DNA from 3 places in the Ruminococcus bovis genome. Region 2 is predicted to be linked to each of the others. Evidence: riboswitches for the same ligand, from Rfam matches in the RefSeq annotation. Region 2 holds a riboswitch; each other region holds the start of a gene.
The links. A riboswitch is a leader RNA that binds a small molecule or an ion and turns the genes downstream of it on or off. The one in region 2 is predicted to bind thiamine pyrophosphate.

Region 1 (8,248 bases), 700 kb from region 2:
TTAAACATCCAATGATATGTCCGATAATAATTGCCCAAATGCCTTTTTGAAAACCCAGTGGTGCAAAATATGTTCCTGTTAAAATTTCTGCTAATGAAACACCTGCACCAAACCAGATTAACCCATTTTCAAATAAACTTGTACCCTTTTTATTCATCTTAATTCTCCTTCTCTAAAACATAATCACTTGAAATATCAAATCCATGGTTCATAGGTCCACTACCCTTTCCAAGGTCAAGCATTGCACCTAATGCACCTGAAATATATTCCTTTGAACGAGAAACTGATGTGTCAAGGTCGTAACCCTTAGCTAGGTTTGAGGCAATAGCACTTGATAGTGTGCAACCTGTACCGTGAGTATTAGGGTTATCAATTCTTTTACCATAGAACCACTTGTAACTGCCATTTCTATATAGCAAGTCATTTGCATCATTTACTTTGTGTCCACCTTTTAGTAGGACAGCACAGTTGTACTTTTCGCTAATAATTTTAGAAGCCTCAATCATCTCATCTTCATTAGTGATTTTCATTTCAGAGATAACCTCTGCCTCAGGGATATTTGGAGTAAGTACAGTAGCTAAAGAAAACAAATTGTTCTTTAGTGTTTCAATAGCATCATCACTAATCAGCTTTGAACCACTTGTTGCCACCATTACCGGGTCAACAACAATGTTCTTAGCTTTGTAGAAAGTTAGCTTTTCGGCAATTTTCTTAATAAGTGCTGATGAAGAAACCATACCTATCTTTACTGCATCCGGATAAATGTCTGTAAAGACTGCGTCAAGTTCTTTACCCAAAAATTCATCATCCACATCCATAATACCTGTTACGCCTAAAGTATTCTGTGCAGTTAAAGCAGTGATTGCACAAGTGGCAAAAACTCCATTTGTAATCATTGTTTTAATATCTGCTTGGATACCGGCGCCTCCACCGGAGTCACTACCGGCGATTGTTAATGCTGTTCTCATAATAATCTCCTTTTTTCGCATTAATTATTTATAGTGACAGAAGGTGGTGCCCCCAATCTGCCACTTTACTAAAGTCTTGTATGTAATATTTTACAAGGCTTTGTATACTATTTTTATTTTTCATTTCAGCAGGATCATATACTCCTACCACTTTGAAGTTGGCTTTTTCTGCCGTTTTGATGGCAAATAATGCATCTTCAAATACCAAAGTTTCTTCCGGTTTTGTACCTAAAATTTCTGCACATTTTAGGTAAATATCAGGATAAGACTTACTTTTTCCTACTGTTTCACAAGTTAGAATATCTGTGAAGAAATTACGAATCTTCAGCCTTTTAAAGGCTTTATCAATCTGATTATAGTCACTTGAAGTGGCAACAATCATTTTGATATTATTCTTTCTAAGAAATTTAAGTAAATTAACTACTCCATTCTTAGTTTGTACTTCATGAAGATAAAAGTCATTTATTATAGAAAGTACACCTTCGATTATTTCTTCTACAGAATTATCAAGGTAGTAATTGTCTATCATATACTTTGCTCCCTCAGTTAAACTCATAGAGTAAAGTATCTCCCCTAAACCTTCCTTTGGAATCTTGTTCTTTTTTCTAAGGTAGATTGCACCTACATCATTCCATATACCCATAGAATTCAGTATAGTGCCATCTACATCAAATATTGCTCCCTTAATCATTGTTTACTGTTTTTAAGGTTTCTGCTTTTAATTCTTTTGTAGCATTTTCAATATCTTTTTGACCGAAAATCGCACTAATAACTGCAATACCCACTATACCTCTACCGGCAAGTTCTTTTACATTATCATGAGTAATGCCACCGATTGCAATTACAGGAATTGAAACTGCTTTACAAATTCTTTCAAGTTCATCATGAGAAACTTCTTCAGCGTCATCCTTTGAACCTGTTTTGAAAACTGCACCAACACCTAGGTAGTCAGCACCATGCTTTTCAGCAAGTAGTGCTTGTTCTACTGTTTGAGCTGATACACCGATGATTTTGTCATCCCCTAGAATTTCTCTTACATTCTGTGCTTCCATATCACTTTGACCAACATGGACACCATCAGCATTAATTTCCTTTGCTATTTCTACATTGTCATTAATTACAAATGGTACATTGTATTCTTTACAAAGTTTCTGAATTTCCTTTGCTTCTTCTAGGAATGAACTTTCATCAAGGTTCTTTTCTCTAAGCTGAACAAATGTTGCTCCACCTTTAATAGCCTTTTCTACTTGGCTATAAAGAGTTTCACCATTTAACCAATATCTATCGGTTACTGCATATAGAAGTAAATCTTTCTTATCGCAATTCATACTTTGCTCCCTTATTTAATGTTTCACCATCCATATTATAGATAGCATCAATAATTCTGTTACGGTATGTTGAGTTACCGTCACCCTGAACCATTCTTGTTTTTGCAATTTCACCGGCAAGACCCATTGTACAAACTGCTGAAGCTACTGCTTCAAGTACATTGTCAGGATTAGCTACAATAAATGCAGTTGTCATACCTGAAAGCTGACAGCCTGTACCTGTGATTTTGCTCATATCAGCCTCACCGTTACGGATTACATAGCACTTTTCACCGTCACTAACAAGGTCAATAGCACCTGTAATTGCTACTACTGAGTTGATACTCTTCGCAAAATTCTTTACAAACTTAACTGATGAATCAAGGTTATCTTCTGTAACAGTATCTGCCACATCAGCATCAACACCCTTAGTTGTACCACTGCCTAAAGCTAAAGTTTTGATTTCTGAAATGTTACCACGAACAACATCAAACTTAATTTCTTCCATTAGCTTAACTGCAGTATTTGTACGAAGTGCAGATGCACCTGCACCTACAGGATCAAGAAGAACCTTGTGGTTAAGCTCATTAGCCTTTTTACCGGCAATAAACATACCCTCAATTGAACGCTTATTAAGTGTGCCGATATTAATATTTAGACCACCACAGATTGATGTAATATCTGCTACATCATCAGGTTCATCAGACATAATGGGACTGCCACCACAAGCAAGAAGTACATTTGCAACATCATTTACTGTTACATAGTTAGTAATGTTGTGTACAAGTGGAACACTTTTTCTAACATTATCAAGGCAATTACCTAGCATAATTGTTACCTCCAAACATATAAATTAAAATATTTTACATACAAAAACGGGTACACCAAAGGCATACCCGTCAAATAAGTCAATTATTTCCCTACGCTGGCATTATCCAAATCAGGTACTAGGTCGAAGTTGTCAACTTCCTCTCAGATTGCTAATTTGCAAACTCCCTATCTACTAATATACTACTAAATGTAGAATTTTGTCAACTGTAAAATAAAGAAACATACCCTAATACTAATTAAGGTATGTTTCTATAAATCACTTAAAATTTTACTTTACTTTAACTTTTAGTCTTAGCACATTTACACCGTTAACTCTAATCTTTAGAGTAGTTGTGCCTTTCTTTAGTGCTTTAACTTTGATAGAAGTTGCATTAGCCTTTGAAACAATCTTTGCAACCTTAGTGTTGTAATACTTATTGTTTATATTTGCAACTTTACCGGTTAATTTTACTGTAGCAGTTTTGCCTTTCTTCAAGTTCAAAGTAGTTCTGCTTAACTTAGGAGAAGTAGTAACTGTTACATAACAATAAAGTTTCTTACCATTTGTAAGTGTTGCAGTAATTCTTACTCTACCTTTAGTTAGTGCAACAACCTTTCCCTTTGACACAGTAGCAATCTTTTTGCTAGAAGTTGACCAAGTCTTTACTGTTCCGTTAGTAACCTTTAAAGTTCTGGTTTGAGCAGACTTTAGAGTAACTTTTGTAGCAGAAATCTTAGGTGTCTTTACTACAGGCTTAGTTGGTTGTGGTTTAGTTGGTTCTTCAATTTTAGTTGTGTTTGGAATAGCTTTTGCTAAAGTTTCAACATCAATAATCTTGCTATCTACTGCAGATTTAATTGAATAAACTTTGCCATCCTTATAAACACAGTAACCACAAGGATTGTAAGCACTATACATATTATTATGATTAAATTCATAATTACCGATAAGTTCTTTTGACTCAGCATCCATTACACCGTCAATGCCAAAAACAATATATTCAGCAGTTTCATTATAAATAGTTACAGTATTGCCGTAATGAATATCACTTACATTAAAGCCTACTTCACCACTTGGAAAATAATATGATGTTAAACCACTATCATCAATATATTTATTTACTGCATCACAAAATTCTTTTGAATAAGAAAGACCACTTGTATCAACCTTAGTTGAGTTAGGTAACTTCTCAACAAGAGTTGTTACATCAATCATACCCTTATCTACTGCATCACTTATGCTATAGATTTTGCCATCTTTATAAAGGCAATAACCGGTTTTGTTAGTATGATGGAAATAATACTCGGTAGTGAAACTATAATCACCTAAAAGAATAGTTTTGCTACTTTGGTTTTTACCTTTTATGTTGAAAAGAACATAATCGGCATTTTCATCATAAACCTTTACTTCTGAATTTTCACTGTTAATGTAATCAACAGTAAATAGGTTTACATACTTGCCATCTCTGTCAAAAGTAAAACCATAATCAGCACCAATACCAAGACTAATTATGTAATTATTAATAGCATCACAAAATTCTTGACTCTGTGTATATGGCTTTGATTGATTTTCTGTTTCTGTTGCAAATACTACTGATTGCATACCGAAAGCAAGTAACACAACAAGAAACAATGAACATAATTTTTTCATACCTTTGCCTCCTTAATATTTAGCATATTTAATATATTATTTTAAAAACTGATAAAAATAATATATATTTCATCTAAATATTACCATATGCACATTAAAAAAGTCAACTAGTATATATATATATATATATAATTTAACAAATAATTTCAATTTTACTACCTTTATTAGGGGTTTTGGTAACAACAATCTGTTTATCAATTCTATCCTTTAGTTCTGTTACATGGGAGATAATACCTACAAGTCGGTTACTACCGGAAAGTTTAATAAGTACATTCATTGCTTGTCTTAATGATTCATCATCAAGTGAACCAAAGCCTTCATCAACAAACATTGTGTCTATCTTGATACCACCTGCTGAGGACTGAATTTCATCAGAAAGTCCCAAAGCCAATGAAAGTGCTGCCTTAAAGGACTCACCACCTGAAAGTGAACTAATTGCTCTCTCTCCACCACAATGATGGTCATATACATTAAGGTCAAGTCCGAATTTTGTTCTGCCATCACTTGACTCTGTCTGACGAACTAACTCATACTGACCACTTGTCATTTCCATTAATCGTTTATTTGCTTTAGCAAGAATTCGGTCAAAGTAATTTAACTGTACAAATGTTTCAAGCTCCATCTTGTTAACACCAATACCACCATTGGCAGTACTTGCAAGTGGTGAAATCAGCTTAAATTCTCTTTCGGCTTTGATAAGATTTTCATTTTCTCTCTTTATATTAGCCAAAACATTTGTGTTAGCAGAATATCTGTAGTTAATGGCTTTAGTTTCATTAGATAAATCACCGATAGCCTTTTCAGTTTCATCTCTCTTTACTTTCACCTTGTCTATATCTTGTACTTTATCTATCTTTTCAAGCTGACCTTTTAATGCTTTGATTGATGCATCGGTTGCTGAAATCATTTTTTCATACTGATTATATTTTTCTAATACAGAATTATAATCGGATTTTTCAGCACTGACAACTGCATTAATACTGTTAATCTTCTTAACTGCTTCACTTTCACTACCAAACTGTAATTCTTCTTTTAAAGAATTATACTGCTTTTCATAAGAAGTAATAGCTGTTTCACAAGACACTACTGCCATCTTTACTACAGTGATTCGCTTATTCAGTTCATTGATTTCATTATTCTTTTCAGGAATAATTCTTTCAAGTTCCTGCTTTCTGTTACTCTTTATTTGTAATGCTTTTAAGGTTTTGTCTAACTTAACATAATTATCTGCTAAATTAGAAACCTGTTTCTTGATAATTTCAAGGGCATCAAGCAACTTGTAATCACCTAATATTTCTTGAACCTTTGTTTCAAGGGCATTTGCCTTTTCCTTTAATTCACCATGTTTGCTAAAAACATTTTGTCTTTCAGCATCAACAACTTTTTGATACCTATCATAATTGTTCTTTGCTGACTCAACCATTTCTTTAGTTGGTGCATTAGGCAACTTAACTGCTTTATGAGGATGGACTGTTGAACCACATACAGGACAAGGCTTATTTTCTTCCAAACTATCAGCCAAAACACCGGCTTGGTCATTAAGATAGGCTATACTTAAATTGTCATATTCATCTTTGTAACCGTTGGCAACTTGCAACTTCTTTTCAAAATCAGTTTTGACAGTAAGGTATGAGCTTTGAAGTTTTTGGAGGTTTTTAATTTCCACTTCTATACCTCTAAGTGTATTACCTTTTTCCTTAATGCTTTCCATTTGGTTAGAAATTTTCTCTATCTCAACTTGAACATTACCAATTGTTTCAAGTTCTTTAGAATTCTTTTCAACCTCTAGAGAAAGGCTTTCAGCTTTACCTGATAATTCTTTTACAGAATTTTCATTTCTCTTTTTCTCAATACTTTTATTCTGTAACTGACTGCTTAGAGAGTCAAGTTCCTTATACTTAGGCAAAGTATTTTGGATTTTGCCAATCTCTTGTCCCAGTTCAGTCCATCGCTTTTCTTTGTTCTTTTCTTGTAGTTCATCCTTTGAACTTTTCAAACTATTATTTAGATTAACCAAGTTTTCGGAATTAGTTTTAATCTTATGAGATAATTCTACATAAGAATTATAATTTTCTATACTTTTATCCAGAAAAGTCTTTTGACTTTCTAATTTCTCTTTCTTTTCTTCTAATGATTTCAATTCTTTTTCATCATTAGAAATAAGGTTAGTTAAAAAGTTCTCAATCTCTTCTATATTGGGAACTACACTTTTTGCCCTTTCAATTAAGGCAATATTGTCCTCTGTTTCTTCACAAATTGTACCGTCAATATACTGCTGTACACTTAACCTTTCTTGTTTCAATTTACTGTCCACAATGCTTTTTTCAGCAGATAAGGCTCTTTGTAAAGTTTCATACTTTTCTGTTTTGAAAATATGTCTAAAAATCTTCTGCTTTTCAGTTGTACCGGAAGTAAGTAACTTTTTGAATTCACCTTGTGCCAACATAACAATCTGTGAAAACTGATTTTTATCTAAACCGATAATTTCTTTTATCTTGGTATCAACTGCATTTTTGGAAGAAACCACACTACCATCGGGATAAACAAGCTCAGCATTAGTAGGTTCTTTTACAAAGCCATCTCCCCTTTTCTTAGGTCGCAAATACTCAGGGTTTCTCTTAATCTGATAAACCTTACCACCATATTCAAATTTCAGTTGAACCTCTGTTTTGGTTTCAGGATCGGCATACTTTGACCTTAGGGTTTTGTTTTCACGACCATCAGTACTGGCATCTCCATAAAGTGCAAAATGAATAGCATCAAAGATTGTGGTTTTACCTGCACCTGTGTCACCTGTAATTAGGTAAAGTCCACTTTTGCCTAGACTTTCCATATCAATAGTAACTGTATCTGCATAGGACTCAAAGGCTGATATTGTAATACTTAATGGTCGCATTAGTTTTCCTCCCAAATCTTATCAATTAAGTTTCTCATAATTTCTTCTTGTTCTTTACTCATATCTTGATTATTCTGTTGCTTAAAAAGATCGGCAAAAAGTTCAAAGGGACTTTTACTTTCAATATTTTCTATAGCATCAACAGTACCACTACCTCTTGTGCGTAAGTTATCATAATCAAGTTTCATAATATTGGGATAAATAGACCTTAGCTTACCGATTGCATCAGGAATATCCTCTTCATCAGTTAAAGTGATATGTAGGTAGTCATCTGTGTTTGTATTTTCATAATTACTTTTTAGAGTTAGTTCATAATAAGTACCACGAATTTCTCTCATATCTCTAAATGGTGTTAGTGGGATTTTGGAATACTCTATATTTCCCTTATCATTAAAATCAAGGATAGTAACTGACTTAATATGCTTAGCCTCTGAGAAAGAATACTTTAGTGGTGTACCACAATATCTAATGTTATCTTTGCCTACAGTTTGTTCTCTGTGGATATGACCAAGTGCCACATAGTCAAAGCCATCAAACACTTCACCACTAACATTATCAGTACCACCTACTATAATATCCTCAGACTCAGAAAGTTCAGCACCTGTAACAAACTGAT
Region 2 (8,248 bases):
TTTGATGTTACAGTTTTGTTAACTAATAGGTGATTTTTTCTTTTCTCTGTCAAATTTTGTATTATTTATTATTATATACATATAGCTTATTTATAGAACTTTTAATAATAAAAATAAAATCCACTAATAGGTTGTATCTTTCCTACTAATGGATTTATTATATAATTTATTATTCTGTAAAAGAATTTAGATATTCTTGTGGATTAGTACAATTCATTGCACTGCTCATTATACAACCACCACTTGCACCGGCATTTCTAATCTTTGAAAAGTTTTCCGGTGAGATACCACCTATTGCATATACAGGGATTGAAACACTTCTGCAAACTTCTTTTAGAAAATCAAGTCCTCTACCCGGCAAACCTTTCTTGCAATCAGTATCAAAAATATGACCTGCTGTAATATAGGTACAACCAAGTTTCCGGGCTTTTACTGCATCTTCTACCGAATGACAAGATGCACCTAAAATTTTGTACTGTGATTTTTCTTTATCAGTAAGTGTTGCAAGAATATGCAAAGGTAAATGCAAAGCATCATGATTTAGCTTTTCTGCAACTTTAGGAAAATTATGCAAGATACATTGAGTATTATATTTATTGCAAATTTCAATTACCTTTTTAGCTAAATCTTCATAGTCACTTTCCGGCAAATGTTTTTCTCTAAGTACAATTGCCTTAGGTTTTGCTTTTGCTAATTTTTCTATGCGTAATAAGTAATCTTCTTCACAGATTGAACTGTTGGTAATAACAATAATATCAGACATATAGGTAATCATTTAGAACAGGTTGCAAGCCTTCAACTGTAATTTCATCATACATTTTCTTTAGGCTACGGTTATCATTAATTTCAAACTGTTCATCACCTTGTTCTTCTTCTGTTTCTTTACCACTATACTTACTTTCGTGATCACCGATACCGGTAGATACACCGGCAGAAACTTTTGTTGCTGCAATCTTTACAATACCGTTTCTAAATTCTGCACTTTCTCTTGAAGAAACTGTAATACCTACATATGGTAAGAAAATACGATATGCACATAGAATTTGGCAAAGTTGAGTTTCGTGTACATCAAGTGGATTAATCTTTTCATTATTGATAATCGGTCTTAGTCTTGGACAAGACAAGGACATTTCTGCATGAGGGTACTTTCTCTGTAAATAATACACATGAAGTGCACTTGCTAAAGCATCTTTTCTAAAATCTGATAAGCCTAAAAGTGCTGAAAAAGCAACACCTCTCATACCACCTCTTAATGCTCTTTCTTGAGCATCAAAACGGTATGGCCATACTCTCTTATGACCTAGTAGGTGAAGTGTTTCGTATTTATCGGTATCATAAGTTTCTTGGAATACTGTTACATAGTCAGCACCACATTTGTGAAGATACTCATATTCATCAGTATTTACAGGGTAAATCTCAAGTCCTACCATACGGAAATACTTTCGTGCTAATTTACAAGCCTCACCAATATACTCTACATTGCTTTGACCTCTGCTTTCACCGGTAAGAATTAAAATTTCTTCCATACCACTATCGGCAATAACTTTCATTTCTTTTTCAATTTGTTCCATTGAAAGTTTCATACGGTTAATATGGTTGTAACAGTTAAAGCCACAATAGACACAATAGTTTTCGCAATAATTTGCTATGTATAACGGTGTAAACATATATACAGTATTGCCAAAATGCTTACTTGTTTCTACTCTTGCTCTTTGAGCCATTTGTTCTAGGAATGGTTCTGCTGCCGGTGATAAAAGTGCCTTAAAGTCCTCTATAGAACAAGTTTCATGTTCAAGTGCTTTTCGTACATCTTTTGCAGTATATTTTGAATAGTCATATGAATTCATATGGTCCATTACATTCTTACAAACATCAGACTCAATAACTTCCATACCCGGCATATATTCCATATGATTTTTACGGTATGATGGGTCATTCTCCAGTCTATGTTTCTTCTCAAGTGCTTTTGGTGACAAAAACTCTGAGTCAATTAAAAATTCATTTTCCATTAGTAGTCACCTCTTAGTTACGCAAGAAACCTGTTAATGGGTCTGAAGAAGATGCACCACGAGTCAGAACTCTGCCTAATCCTGATAGATATGCCTTTCTACCGGCTTCAATAGCATTCTTAAATGCTGATGCCATTAATGGTAAATCACCGGCAGTAGCTAAAGCTGTATTTGCCATAATTGCAGATGCACCCATTTCCATTGCTTCACAAGCCTGAGAAGGTTTACCGATACCGGCATCTACAATAATAGGTAAATCAATTTCATCAATTAGAATTTGAATAAAGTCTTTAGTAGCTAAGCCTTTATTTGAACCGATTGGTGAAGCTAAAGGCATAATTGATGCTGCACCGGCATTAACTAAATCACGAGCAACATTTAGGTCAGGATACATATAAGGCATTACAACAAAACCCTCTTTTGCCAGAATTTCTGTAGCCTTAATAGTTTCTTGGTTATCAGGAAGTAGGTACTTACTATCTCTCATAATTTCAATCTTTACAAAGTTACCACAACCAAGTTCTCTGGCTAGTCTTGCAATTCTTACTGCTTCATCAGCATTTCTTGCACCACTTGTATTAGGTAGTAATGTAACACCCTTTGGAATATAATCAAGTATATTTTCTTGTTCCTTAGTATTTGCTCTACGAACTGCAAGTGTAATAATTTCAGCACCGGCATCCTTAATAGCTGAGTCAATAAGTTTCATAGAATACTTACCTGAACCTAAAATAAATCTTGAGTTAAATTCATGACCACCAATGATAAGTTTATCATTTTCCATTATAATTTCCTTCTTTCAATGTATATCAAGTTTGTTTTATTTTTCTTAAAAAAATTAACCTCCACCCATAAAGCTAACAACTTCTACTACATCACCGTCTTTTAGTACAGTTTCATCATAATCAGCCTTTGAGATAATCACTTCATTACATTCAACTGCAATAGTCTTTGGGTTATAATTTGCAATTTCAAGATACTGTGAAACAGTTTTTCCTGACATATCAACTTCTTTACCGTTAATTGTTACCACTTTTACACCTCCTACAAGTAAAAAAAGAAGCTACCCTATGTTTGGGTAACTTCTCAAAATACATTAATCAATATATCCCTACGTTGGCATTATCCAAATCAGGTATTGGTCGAAGATTATATCTTCCTCTCAGCCTGTAACACAAGCTCCCATAATTTTACTTTAATAATATTATACTCTTATTTATTATTATTTTCAATAGTATATAATTTTATTTTACTTTTTACGCCGTTTTTTCGCCGTTTTCTTTTAAAGAAATAAAAAAACACCCATAGGTTAGCTAAAAGTGGCTTACCTATGGGCTTTTCTTTGGTGGAGATGAAGGGGCTCGAACCCTCGACTCCCACAATGCCATTGTGGTACTCTCCCAGCTGAGCTACATCCCCATTCGATAAGATAATTCTATCACAAGGTAATGAAAAAATCAAGAATTATCTTTTATAATATCTGCTACTTCAACAGGAATTACCTTTTGTAATGAAGATAGTGGCAACTCAACCTGGTTACCTACCCTACCTGCTGAAAAGTAGATAGTATCATAGTCATTGGCAGTTTTATGGATAAAAGTTTTAAACTGCTTTTTCATACCGATTGGTGAACAACCACCATGGATATATCCTGTTAGTGGTAAAAGTTCTTTTTGGTGAATCATCTCTATTGACTTTTCTTTTGCAACTTTGGCAGCTTTCTTTAAATCAAGTTCTTTATTTGCCGGTACAACAAATACATAATGTTCTTTACTTTTACCAACAGTTACAAGTGTTTTAAAAACCTTGCCTACTTCTTGATTAAGAGCATTTGCTACTTCTTCTGCGTTAAGTTTTGTATTATCATAAGCATAGTGAGAATACTCAATTTTCTTTTGGTCAAGAATTCTCATTACATTAGTTTTTTCTTGTTTCTTTGCCATAATATCACCACTAATTTTTGCTCATCATATTATAAGATGTTTTTACTGCGTCTTCAGAAATATCACAAAACAGCTCATACACATTTACATTGCTGAGAACTTTATCAAGAACAGTTAATAAACTTGACATTTTCTGTTTATCATTAATGCAAAGTGTTTGTGGCAGGAACTTTCCTATAGCTTTCTTGGTAGTTATTTTATTGATAACATTTTCTTTGCCTTGGTTAATACAACAAATACCCTTTAGTGGCACTAAAATATTTTTATTTATATCGTGTTTACCTGAAAAAGGTGTACCACAAGCATATATCTTATTATCAATTATTCTGATAACCGGTTTGTCGTCATTTATCATAACGGCTCTGTCACCAAAATATTTCATCCACAAAGCACAATGGGTAGACTTTCCTGTACCACTATTTGCAGTAAAAAGATAGGCTTCATTATCAACAGATATTGCTGATGAATGAAGAAGTATTCCGTCATAATCTAAGATTGCTTCATAAAATAACATTCCATAAATTACATACTCAGCAAGTGACCTTGATATATGAGGAAAAGAAAGGATATAGTTATCTATCCTTTCTTCTGTAACATTAAGAGTTATGTCTGGTTTTAAATTTTGATTTTTTGCTAAATATTTTTCAGAACGAGTAATTGTCTGTTTATATTTTGGTTCATAATAAACATTTAAACCACACATATTATATAGCATAAAAACCTCTTATTTATAATAAGTTAATAGGATTGCTCTGCCTCTGTTGATTGTGATTTCAGCTTCATCATCAACAAAAACATTGCTAATGCCACGAGATACATTATATGTTAAAGTCTTGTTGTTTAACATATATTCTGCACCTTTATATGTAACATTTACACTTTCACAACCATAAGGGAACACTGAGAAAATAAGGCCTTTCTTGTTGTTCATTTCGTATGAACCTTCCTTTAGGATACGAATTTCCTCACCGTTGTTTCTTGCAATACCGTTATAGTTATATTCTGAGAGAAATGCCAGAGTTGCAATATTTGCAAATGTATGGTCAGTTCTACCACCGATTGAACCTAATAGTAAGAAGTCCTTATAGCCTCTACGGATACATTCCATAACACAATGTTCTGTATCAGTATCATCCTTATGGGTATTTAGCTTAACAACTTCTGTGTTCTGTGGTAGTTCTTCCTTTAGTGAATCAAAGTCACCGATAATTAGGTTTGGAGTCAGACCTGCTTTCTTTGCAAAAGAATAACCTGAGTCAGCACAAACAATAAAGTCATCGTTTGTACATAGGCTTTTGATTTCTTCTACATTTGTATCCGGTGAACCGGAAATAATTACACATCTCATTTTCTTCTCTCCCATTCTTTAATGTCTTTTATTTCATTATACATATCAACATAGCTATTGTGTCGTGACTTTTGAATTTTGCCTTCTTCTACCATTTGTAGAATAGCACAACCCTTTTCACAAGTATGGCTACATGAAGTAAACTTACACTGACCGATATAATCTTCAAATTCAGGAAACATATATTGAAGTTGGGTTTTGTCTTGAATATTAAACTTTTCAAGTTGCATAGTTGAAAACCCGGGTGTGTCACAAACATAACCACCATTGAATTTCAGTAATTCAACAGTTCTTGTTGTATGACGACCTCTGCCAAGTTTATCACTAACTTCTCCGGTCTTCAGCTGAAAATCAGGAAAAAGCTTATTAAGTAAAGTTGACTTACCAACACCACTGTTGCCAATAAAGGCAGTGATTTTGTTAGGTAAAAGTGAATATATTTCATCTACACCTTCCCCTGTAACGGAAGAATAAAGTATAGTCTTGATGCCTGTACTGTTATAGATATTATATATTTCTTCACCACTTTTTATGTCAGACTTTGAGATTACAATAACCGGTTCAATATTGTTATATACAGCAGTTGCAGTCATCTTGTCAATAACTGTATAGTTTGGTGCAGGAGAAACTGTACTGCAAACTATAACCAATGTATCAATATTTGCCATTGGTGGTCGTACAATAGAGTTCTTTCGCTTATGTATTTCTTCAACTGTAGGATAACCACTTTCAGGTATAGAGATTGTAACTAAATCTCCAACTACAGGAGTTTTGCTTGTCTTACGAAAAGAACCTCTTGCCTTACATTCATATGTATTGTCAGTGGTTTCTACATAATAGAAACCACTGATTGCTTTTATAATTCTACCCTCTACACTATTCATTAAAAAACACCTTTAATATGCCGGAGCAGTAGTAGGTTGTGGTTCTTGAGTTGGCTCTGTGTAATAGTTTGTTGTATCTTGTGGAACTGTTGTTATATCCTGAGTAGGTGCAACAGTTGTATCTTCCTGAGTAGTAGGAGGTGCAGTAGTTGTAGTTGTTGCTACTACATAGTCGTGATATGTTGGAGTTGCCTTCTTATTTTGGAAGTCAATTGTATATTCCTGATATAGCTGACCGTTTAGATATACCTTAACCTTTGAGTCGGTTTCTGTACCTGTTAAAGTAAAGCTATATGTCTTTAGTTCTGATGGAATAACATTTGTTGTTGTAAATACATTGCCATCAAATACAACCTGTAGTGAAACACTGTTTGTTTCATCCTTTGGCAACTGAACATCAATCTGAATAGACTGAGCATCCTTTTTACCGCCTGATAGAACAAGTTTTACTGTATAACCTTTCTTTACAGTACCACCCTGTAAAGGATTTTGTCTAATAACTGTATCTTTTTCTTCATAACTGTTTTCGTCATATTCGTATTCTACATACAGACCTTTATTTTCAAGAATTTCCTTAGCTTCAGAAATATCTTTACCTGTTACATCAGGAATTTTAACTTTCTTTTCAGCAGGTCCTTTTGAAACATAAAGATATACTGATGAACCGATAGTTGTTTTCTGTCCCGGATTTGGGAATTCTGATGATACATAGTCAACATTAACATCATCACTCTGTACATAAACAATCTCAGGTACAAGGTTTCTTGACTCTAGTTCTTTAATAGCATCTTCCTCTGTTGTATTTAGAAGATGAGGAACTGTTACATCAGAATTTTTACCGTTTACAGTTAGCTGAATAGTTGAACCTTTCTTAACTTTCTTTGAATCTGCTTCTGGTTGCTGAGAAAGGATAACACCTTCCTTTTTAGTTGAGTCATATTCAAAGTCCAGCTGGAAAACAAAGTTCTCTTTATTATCTCCTTGCTTAACATCAAGGATTGTTTTGCCAACATAGTTTGGAACATCTGTATCTGCGTTAGTGTTTGAGAATGAAGAAGTTACAAAGTAAATGCCAAAACCGATTAGACAAACTACAAATGATGCTACAATACCAAGAATTGCAGACTTTTTCTTTGATCTGACTTTCTTTTCAGGTTCTTCACTATCAAAATCTTCCGGAACAAACTTTTTGGAATCTTTGTTATCATCAATTTTCTTTTCTTCAAAGATTCTCTTTGTTTCATCCTTTTTCTTAGCTTCTCTTTTCTTTTCAGCAGGTTTTGGTTCTATTGGCTTTGGAAGACTGTAACCAAATACAATGCTTGGATTTAATCTGAAACGGTCAATATCATTAAGCATTGCTTGAGCTGACTCATATCTATCCTTAGGGTCTTTCTGCATAGCATGAAGAGTGATTTCTTCTAGACCTTGTGGAATGTCGGGATTAATCTCTCTTGGTAGCTTTGGAGTAGACTGAAGTTGCATAATAGCAACAGAAACTGCATTATCAGCTACAAAAGGAAGCTTACCTGTTAGCATTTCATACATCATAACACCAACAGAATAAATATCTGTTTTACCGTCAGTGTTGCCACCCTTGGCTTGTTCAGGTGCTATGTAGTGAACAGAACCGATTGCTTGTTCTGTCATTGTTCTTGTAGCAGAATTAAAGTTACGGGCAATACCAAAGTCAGTTACTTTAATAGTACCGTCTTGAAGTAGCATAATGTTCTGTGGCTTAATGTCACGGTGAACAATACCCTTTTCATGAGCGTGTTGTAATGCTCTTAAAATCTGAGTTGTTAGGTGCAATGCTTCTTTCCACTGAATTACACCTTGCTGAGCGATATACTCCTTAAGAGTAATACCGTCAATATATTCCATAACAATATACTGAATCATATCACCAAAAGAAACATCATAAACCCTTACAATGTTTGGATGTGAAAGAACAGCAATAGATTTACTTTCGTTTTTAAATCTTCTAATAAAGTCTGCATTATCAAGGAATTCGTCCTTTAGAATTTTGATTGCAACTTCTCTATCGTCAACAGTATCGTAACA
Region 3 (8,248 bases), 1.1 Mb from region 2:
GTAGAAAAGCAGATATTACTTTCTTAGCTTTACACGGTGGTGTTGGTGAGAATGGTCAAATTCAAGCTACACTTGATATGCTTGGAATTAAATATACAGGTCCTAACTACCTTGGTTGTGCAATTGCAATGAACAAGGGTGTTACAAAAAGCGTTCTAAAGCAAAACAGAGTTTCTGTTCCTGAAGGTGAAATCTTTACTCCTGCAGATAAGGAAAACGGTGCAATTGATAAGTGGAACAACTTCCCTTGTGTTGTAAAGCCTTGTAATGGTGGTTCTTCTGTTGGTGTTTCTATTGTTGAAGACAAGAAAGACTTTGACAAAGCTATGGCTGATGCTTTTGCTTGGGAAGATGAAGTTGTTGTTGAAGAATATATTAAAGGTAGAGAATTTTCTATCGGTTTAATCGAAGGCAAAGCTCTTCCTATTATTGAAATTATCCCTGAAAGTGGTTTCTATGATTATGTAAACAAGTATCAGGCAGGTAAAACTAAGGATGTATGTCCTGCCGAATTATCAGAAGAAGTTACAAAGAAAATGCAAAGTGAAGCTGAAAAGGCATTCAAGGCACTTAACCTTGACTCTTATGCAAGAATTGACTTCCTACTAGATAAAGATAACAATACATACTGTCTGGAGGCTAATTCACTACCGGGTATGACACCTACAAGTCTACTACCACAGGAAGCATTAGTTCTCGGTACAAATTACGAAGACCTATGCGAACAGATTATTGAAGTATCATTAAAGAAGTACAAGTAATATGAAAGCTATAACTATAAAAGAAATACTAGATAGCTGTAACGGTAACTTTATCGGTGCAGAAGAAAAACTAAATACTAAGGTAACTTCTATTGTTACTGACTCAAGACAAGCAAAAGAAAATTCTATGTTTGTTGCTATTAAAGGTGAAAAGGTTGACGGTCACAAGTTTGTACCTATGACATACAATCAAGGTGCAGTTTGTGCATTAGTTGAAGAAAAAATTGATTGTGATATTCCTCAAATTGTTGTAGAAAGTACATTACAAGCAGTTAAGGATATTGCAGAATACTACAGAAGCCTTTTCACAATTCCTTTCATCGGTGTAACAGGCAGTGTAGGTAAAACCTCCACTAAAGAAATGTTGGCATCAGTATTAAAGGAAAAATTTAAGGTACACAAAACACAAGGCAACTTTAACAATGAGCTTGGTGTACCACTTACACTATTTGCTATGGAAGAAGATACAGAAGTAGCTATTATTGAGATGGGTATTTCCGATTTTGGTGAAATGACCAGACTTTCTAAAATAGTTAAACCTAATATTTGTGTTATCACTAACATTGGCTGTTGCCACCTAGAAAATTTAGGTGACAGAGATGGTGTACTAAAGGCTAAAACAGAAATGTTTAAAAATATACAGAAAGACGGCAAAATCTTCTTGTGTGGCGATGACGACAAGTTAAATACCGTTAAAGAGTACAAAGGCATTGTCCCTACTTTCTACGGTCTAAATGACACCAACAAATATTACGGTGAAATTATAGAAAACAATAGTGAAAATGGCATCAAGTGTAATCTGCATTTTGATGGCAAAAGTATTCCTGTTACTGTACCTGCTATCGGTAACCATATGGTAGCAAATGCAATGGCTTCAGTTGCTATCGGTAAATACCTTGGAATGACTGATGAAGAAATTGTCAGAGGTATCGAAAGCTACAGTACAATCGGTGGCAGAAACAATGTTATCAAAACTGACAAATACACAGTAATTGATGACTGTTACAACGCTAACCCTACTTCAACTAAAGCATCTATTGACACAATTGCTAACTTTAGCAATCCAAGAAAGGTATGTATCCTTGGTGATATGAAGGAACTTGGCAAAGATGAAATCCTCTTGCACAAGGAAGTTGGTGCTAAAGCTGAAGAATGTAAGATTGATGTGCTGATTACAGTTGGTGACTTAGCAAAAGAAATGCAAAGTCAGTTAAAGAATACTAAGGGTTATCACTTTGATAATAACGAAAGTTTGATTAAAGAATTACCAAGTATTCTGAAAGACAATGATGCAATCCTTATAAAAGCAAGTCATTCTATGCACTTTGAAGAAATTGTAGAAGCAATTACAGAATAAATTAACTATCAGCCCTTAGGGGCTGATTTTTTTATTACTTTTTACATACATATAATAATAAGCACATTTATATATCAATGTTGTAACAAGTATTGATATTATATATTGTATAGTGGTATAATTCTATTATGGAATTTTGCTAAAATTCAAGGAGGGTAATTTGATAATATGGGTAAAAAATCTAAAATAATACTTTTCTCTGTAATAGGGGTAGTGGTTGTTGCAGCTATTGCAATAACACTTTATTTTGTATTGAGAAATCCTATGTCACTTAGCGAGTCAAGAATGATAAAGGATTTACAGAATGATAAAGGTCTATCAAGTCAGAAGATTAGTGGTTTTAACTTTGACTTTAAAGTTGATAGTATTGACTATGACAAAGACAAAGCAAATTCAGGTGATGAGGAACTTTCTCTAACTGCAAAGGCTGATTTGACAAATGAAACTTATGAAGTAAAGGGCTTTCCTGTTGACTTAAAATACACTAAAGAAAAGGATTCTAAAGATTCTTACAAGCTAGACTCTATAAGCTATGACTTAAAAAGTATTGAATATACTGCTGTAGGTGGTTTTCCTGAGGATTATGCAAAGGAAGTTGTAAACAAAACTTACAAAAATGCAAAGCTAGATTCTCATACTACAGACCTACCAAAGAAAACAGATAAATTCACTTTTAAAATCAGCAATTCCGATATGTCAGGTAAATTATACTTAAACTACACATTTGACAGTAAAACCGGTTGGCACAACGGTAAGTTCGATACAACAGGTCTTGACATTAAGAGAGGCAAAACTACTACTGTAAAGGTTGATGGTGTTAAGTGCTACACTAACCCTGCAGTTAAAAATATTATTCTGCTAGGTACTGATGCACCTGACAATGGCACCAGCCGTTCAGACTCAATGATTCTTGTATCTATTGACAGCAACAACAAGGAAATTAAGTTCAGCTCATTTATGCGTGACACTTATGTTGATATTGACGGCTACAACAAAGATAAACTAAACGCAGCATTTGCCTATGGTGGTCCAAAGTTAGCAGTAAAAACTATTGAAAAGAACTATGGTATCAAAATTGATAACTACATTTCAGTAGGCTTTAGCAAGTTTAAAGATATTGTAGATGCCCTTGGTGGTGTTGATGTTCAGCTTGATCAGGATGAATGTGGTTACATTAACTGGCAGTTAAACAAGAACGGTCAAGCCGGTACTTATGGCGAAGTACAGGTTAAGGACGGTTCACAGAAATTAAACGGTCAACAGGCACTTTGGTTCTGTCGTGACAGAGGTTCAGAACAATTCTCAGGTTCAGACTTTACAAGAACATCTCGTCAAAGAAGAATGTTAATGGGACTTGTTGAGTCATACAAAGATTCTTCAGTTAAGGAAATTAAGGACATTACAAACAAGCTAAAGAAATATATTCTAACTGATTTAAGCAAGAATGATTTAAACTGGCTAATTAAGTACAGCTACAAATTCTTCACCTACAAAACCAGTGATAAGTGTTATCCGGAAGAAACCTCAGGTTGGACAGATGGAACAACTGATGCAGGTGCATGGATTATCCAAATGAACAGTTGGAAAGACACAAGAAAAGATATTTCTCACTACATTTACACAGATTTAAAATAAAATCTAAAGAAGTTGCCTGACACCTTGTCGGGCAATTTTTTATATGTTATAATAATATGGATAATAAATAAAAAGGAAAGTTTTAATATAAAGGTGATTATATGTCATTTCCACAAGACAAAATTAGAAATTTCAGCATAATTGCTCATATCGACCATGGTAAATCCACACTTGCCGACCGTATTCTTGAACAGACAGAATCAGTTGCAAAGAGAGAAATGGAAGACCAAATTCTGGACGATATGGACCTTGAAAGAGAAAGAGGTATCACCATTAAGGCTCACGCAGTAACACTACTGTACAAAGCAGATGATGGTGAAACTTATCAGTTTAACTTAATTGATACTCCCGGTCATGTTGACTTTAACTATGAAGTATCTCGTTCACTTGCAGCTTGTGAAGGTGCTGTGCTTGTTGTTGATGCCAGTCAAGGTATTGAGGCTCAAACCCTTGCTAACACATATCTTGCAGTTGACGGTGGTCTTGAGATTGTACCGGTTGTTAACAAAATCGACCTACCAAGTGCCGATCCGGACAGAGTAATTAAAGAAATCGAAGATGTTATCGGTATTCCGGCAGAAGGTTGTCCTTGTGTATCAGCAAAGACAGGACTTAACATTCACGATGTTATGGAAAGAATTGTCAGTGATGTACCTGCTCCAACAGGTGACTACAACGACCCACTAAGAGCATTAATCTTCGATAGTTACTACGATAGCTACAAGGGCGTTATTATTTATGTTAGAGTTAAAGACGGTCAAATTCATCCCGGTGATCAATTTAAATTAATGGCAACAGGCAGTACATTCCAAGTTGTTGAATGTGGTTATATGAGAGCAACTTCTCTTGAACAGAGAGATGGTCTATATGCCGGTGAAGTTGGTTATATTGCAGCATCTATCAAAAGCCTACAGGATGCCCAAGTTGGTGATACAGTTACTCTTGTATCCAATCCGGCAGAAGAACCACTACCGGGCTACAGAGCAGCACAGTCAATGGTATTCTGTGGTATTTATCCGGCTGACGGTGCAAAGTACGGCGACTTACGAGATGCACTTGAAAAATTAAAGCTAAATGATGCATCACTAACATTTGACGCAGAAACTTCTGTTGCTTTGGGCTTTGGTTTTAGATGTGGTTTCTTAGGTCTGCTTCATATGGAAATTATCCAAGAAAGACTTGAAAGAGAATACAACCTTGACCTTATTACAACTGCACCATCAGTTAGTTACAGAATTACAAAAACCGATGGTACTGTTGAAATGATTAGTAACCCTACCAACTACCCTGACCCTGCACTTATTGCAAAGGCTGAAGAACCTATGACTGATGCTCATATTTATGCACCATCAGAATATGTAGGTAACATTATGGAGCTTTGTCAGGATAGACGAGGTATCTTTGTTGGTATGGATTACATTGACTCAGACAGAGTTGATATTCACTATGAAATGCCACTTGCTGAAATTATTTATGATTTCTTCGACACACTAAAAAGCAGAACAAGAGGCTATGCATCCTTTGACTATGAACTAAAGGATTACAGAGAAAGTCAGCTTGTTAAACTTGACATTATGCTAAACGGTGAAGTAATTGACGCACTATCATTTATTATTCACGCAGATAAAGCATATGGCAGAGCAAGAAAAATGGCAGAAAAACTAAAGGAAAAAATTCCAAGACAGTTGTTTGAAGTGCCAATTCAGGCTTGTATCGGTGGCAAGATTATTGCCAGAGAAACTGTTAAGGCTATGCGTAAAGATGTTCTTGCTAAGTGTTACGGTGGTGACATTACTCGTAAAAAGAAACTACTTGAAAAGCAAAAAGAAGGTAAGAAGAGAATGCGTCAGCTTGGTTCTGTTGAAGTTCCACAAGAGGCATTTATGGCAGTTCTTAAACTTGATTCAGACTAATTTACAACATTATATAAAGCTAAAAGCCTAGGGTTTTATTCCCTAGGCTTTTTGCTGTAATAGTAGATATATGTTAAATACTTATGCTCTCTTTAATACGCTGACTGTGTCTTTTCTAAAGTCAAGAAAAAGTGCAACAAGTACACCAACAACAATTGTTACGATAGTTTCAGGTATCATATATGTTGCGTTGTATGTTACTGAATATAGCCAAGCAGGTTGTCCCTCAGGTGCCCAAATATACCATACTGCCCAACCTGAAATAAAGTGACAGATATATCTTAATGCACAAGCAAGAAATGAACCTAAAGCAATTTCAAGTGGTTGGTTGTGGAATTTATCTCTAAAAATACCGGCAAAACCTATTACACCAAAAGCTACAAGGTAGTCAAACATAATAATTAATATAACTGCTAAAGCCGATGTACCGTAAGAAAGGTTGTTTGCTCCAAGTACCATTTGTACAAGTCCATAAACAACACCGGTAAGTACTCCCCACTTCCACTTATAACGGTAAGCAATCAGTACTAGTGGCAACATACTGCAAAGTGTTACACTGCCACCAAAAGGTAAGTTCGCAAACTTAATCATACTTAACACAGTAGCAAGTGCAATCATAATAGCACTTTCACACAATCTTAAGATAGTCTTTTTTCTCATTTCCATTATTGTTCCTCCCAAAATAAAAAAGCACTATGCAGACGCACAGTGCCATAAAAATCCTATCTTAAAGCTCCCTACGCCGGCATTATCCGAATCAGGTTAAGGGTCTAAGGCACACACCTTACTCTCAGCCACTTTTGTAGCTCCCCTGTTTGATTTGCAACTATAATATCATTAAAAATAATATTTGTCAAATACTTTTTGTAAAAATATTTAGAAACACAAAAAGGAACATACCTTGTTGGGTATGTTCCTTATGTCCTTCCAAATTAAAATTAAAATTTTATCCGTAAGTATTACATCTTAGTAAGCCACCTATATTTATCACATATGTGACAATGGAATTATAATAAAAGTTAAAATAAAAATTCTTAATTAATTTTTCGTATTAATTAAATTATTTAATTTGTTTGTGTAGATACTTTGAACAATTAAGTTCAATTTTTTAAATATTCAATTGTAATTTACTTGATAAAATTAGGCTTTTTTACCGAACAAAGCCACCATATCAAGGTTTTCAATGTCGGGAATTGGTTGTTTCTTCTTAACATTATCGTTATTTGATTTGCTAATTGTTGGTTTGCTAGATCTATTCATATATAATACAATCCCAACACATGTAGCTAAAAGTAAAGTCATTAAAACCAAAACTACGGCAAGAACTATAATCCCATGGTACATCGGTAATACCTCCTTGTAATACACTGTACGCTTATATAATAACACTCTAGAATGTTTATATCTTGTTTACTATTTCTTTTCTTCTTTAATTAAATAATACCACATAAATATAAAATGTCAATGGTTTTTTTGAAAAAAGTTAAAAATTTTTATATCAAATTCACTAAAGGCTTATAATAGTAAATTTATTCATAGTAAATCTATATTTTGTTCATAAACTAAGCCTTGCAATGGTAGTTCTTCAATGCCATAAGCAGTTGCAACAAGTTTTCATAACCACAGAACTGATATTCAGTCAGCTTACCCATCTTCTGTAATCTTATAGCCAAAATCTCCTTAGTTACACCAAACATATCAGCCATTGCGTTAAACTTTATAAAGTTTCCTTTATCCACAACAGGATTGATAACATTCAACTTATCAACACCATAAACCTTGTTAAAAACTAAGTTGATAGTTTCCTTTGGCATCAATATTTCTAATGCTAAAGTAGAAGTGATACCTTCAACAATATCATCACTTGGTGCATCTCTCAAAGTGATAGACTTTTTACGGTACTTTTCACCATACAAGTCACTATTAATACGGTTAAGAATTAAGAAAGAAATTCCACACATTGTTACAAAGTTTCTGTGACCACTACTGCCCTTTAGCAACTGTTTATTCATATAAACAGTCTTGTTGTTAAGGGTTACTTCCCTTTCACCTATTTCGTCTTTCACATTACACAAAGCAACTTTGCCCAGAACTTCTTTATCGTTAAAGTCAACATACTGAATCTTAATACCCAACATATTTGCTACATTCTCAGGACTAACCTTAAAGACTTCATTACTGCTAATGTTATAAACATTCATATACTGCTGTACAATACTATATGCAATTGTTTCTATATTCTTCTCTGTTAAATAAGCCATAATAATCTCCTTTACAATTTTACTATATAATAAGTTAATTAATTTCTATATTTTTCTAGCTTGGTTATAGTATAGTTCACCACTTTGTTATTACTGTTAGTAACAGTTGAATTATAAATGTGTTTTGTGTGAAAAGAAAAAACACATTACAAAAGGCAAAACACCGAACCTAATGTTCGGTGTTTTTGACTTAATGAAAAAAATGAGGGGTTTTTCAATGTTTTATTTGAGGAGATAAAACAATGTATCTAAAGCTCTGTATCTCTTTAGTACGCTTATAGTATATAAAGTCAATATGTTTTTCATTTTACAAATAATTGA

Region 1: it holds a riboswitch for thiamine pyrophosphate, as region 2 does, so the genes downstream of both, thiM (hydroxyethylthiazole kinase) here and thiS (sulfur carrier protein ThiS) in region 2, are expected to answer to the same signal.
Region 3: it holds a riboswitch for thiamine pyrophosphate, as region 2 does, so the genes downstream of both, thiT (energy-coupled thiamine transporter ThiT) here and thiS (sulfur carrier protein ThiS) in region 2, are expected to answer to the same signal.

Annotation. Positions count from the first base shown of each region.
Region 1 is NZ_CP039381.1:1,711,887-1,720,134, reverse strand. Features, by position in the region: gene cytX (putative hydroxymethylpyrimidine transporter CytX) at 1-157, opposite strand, end outside; gene thiD (bifunctional hydroxymethylpyrimidine kinase/phosphomethylpyrimidine kinase) at 159-968, opposite strand; gene E5Z56_RS08055 (HAD family hydrolase) at 997-1,659, opposite strand; gene thiE (thiamine phosphate synthase) at 1,652-2,296, opposite strand; gene thiM (hydroxyethylthiazole kinase) at 2,283-3,104, opposite strand; TPP riboswitch at 3,176-3,284, opposite strand; gene E5Z56_RS11785 (Ig-like domain-containing protein) at 3,375-4,736, opposite strand; gene E5Z56_RS08035 (AAA family ATPase) at 4,870-7,632, opposite strand; gene E5Z56_RS08030 (exonuclease SbcCD subunit D) at 7,632-8,248, opposite strand, start outside.
Region 2 is NZ_CP039381.1:2,409,457-2,417,704, forward strand. Features, by position in the region: gene E5Z56_RS11415 (thiamine phosphate synthase) at 170-763, opposite strand; gene thiH (2-iminoacetate synthase ThiH) at 756-2,009, opposite strand; gene E5Z56_RS11425 (thiazole synthase) at 2,023-2,793, opposite strand; gene thiS (sulfur carrier protein ThiS) at 2,848-3,042, opposite strand; TPP riboswitch at 3,101-3,205, opposite strand; tRNA gene E5Z56_RS11435 (tRNA-Ala) at 3,353-3,428, opposite strand; gene ybaK (Cys-tRNA(Pro) deacylase) at 3,467-3,952, opposite strand; gene E5Z56_RS11445 (hypothetical protein) at 3,963-4,667, opposite strand; gene E5Z56_RS11450 (thiamine diphosphokinase) at 4,677-5,300, opposite strand; gene rsgA (ribosome small subunit-dependent GTPase A) at 5,297-6,184, opposite strand; gene pknB (Stk1 family PASTA domain-containing Ser/Thr kinase) at 6,197-8,248, opposite strand, start outside.
Region 3 is NZ_CP039381.1:1,082,994-1,091,241, reverse strand. Features, by position in the region: gene E5Z56_RS05095 (D-alanine--D-alanine ligase family protein) at 1-761, shown strand, start outside; gene E5Z56_RS05090 (UDP-N-acetylmuramoyl-tripeptide--D-alanyl-D-alanine ligase) at 763-2,118, shown strand; gene E5Z56_RS05085 (LCP family protein) at 2,287-3,753, shown strand; gene lepA (translation elongation factor 4) at 3,855-5,666, shown strand; gene thiT (energy-coupled thiamine transporter ThiT) at 5,748-6,332, opposite strand; TPP riboswitch at 6,384-6,489, opposite strand; gene E5Z56_RS05070 (ImmA/IrrE family metallo-endopeptidase) at 7,229-7,927, opposite strand.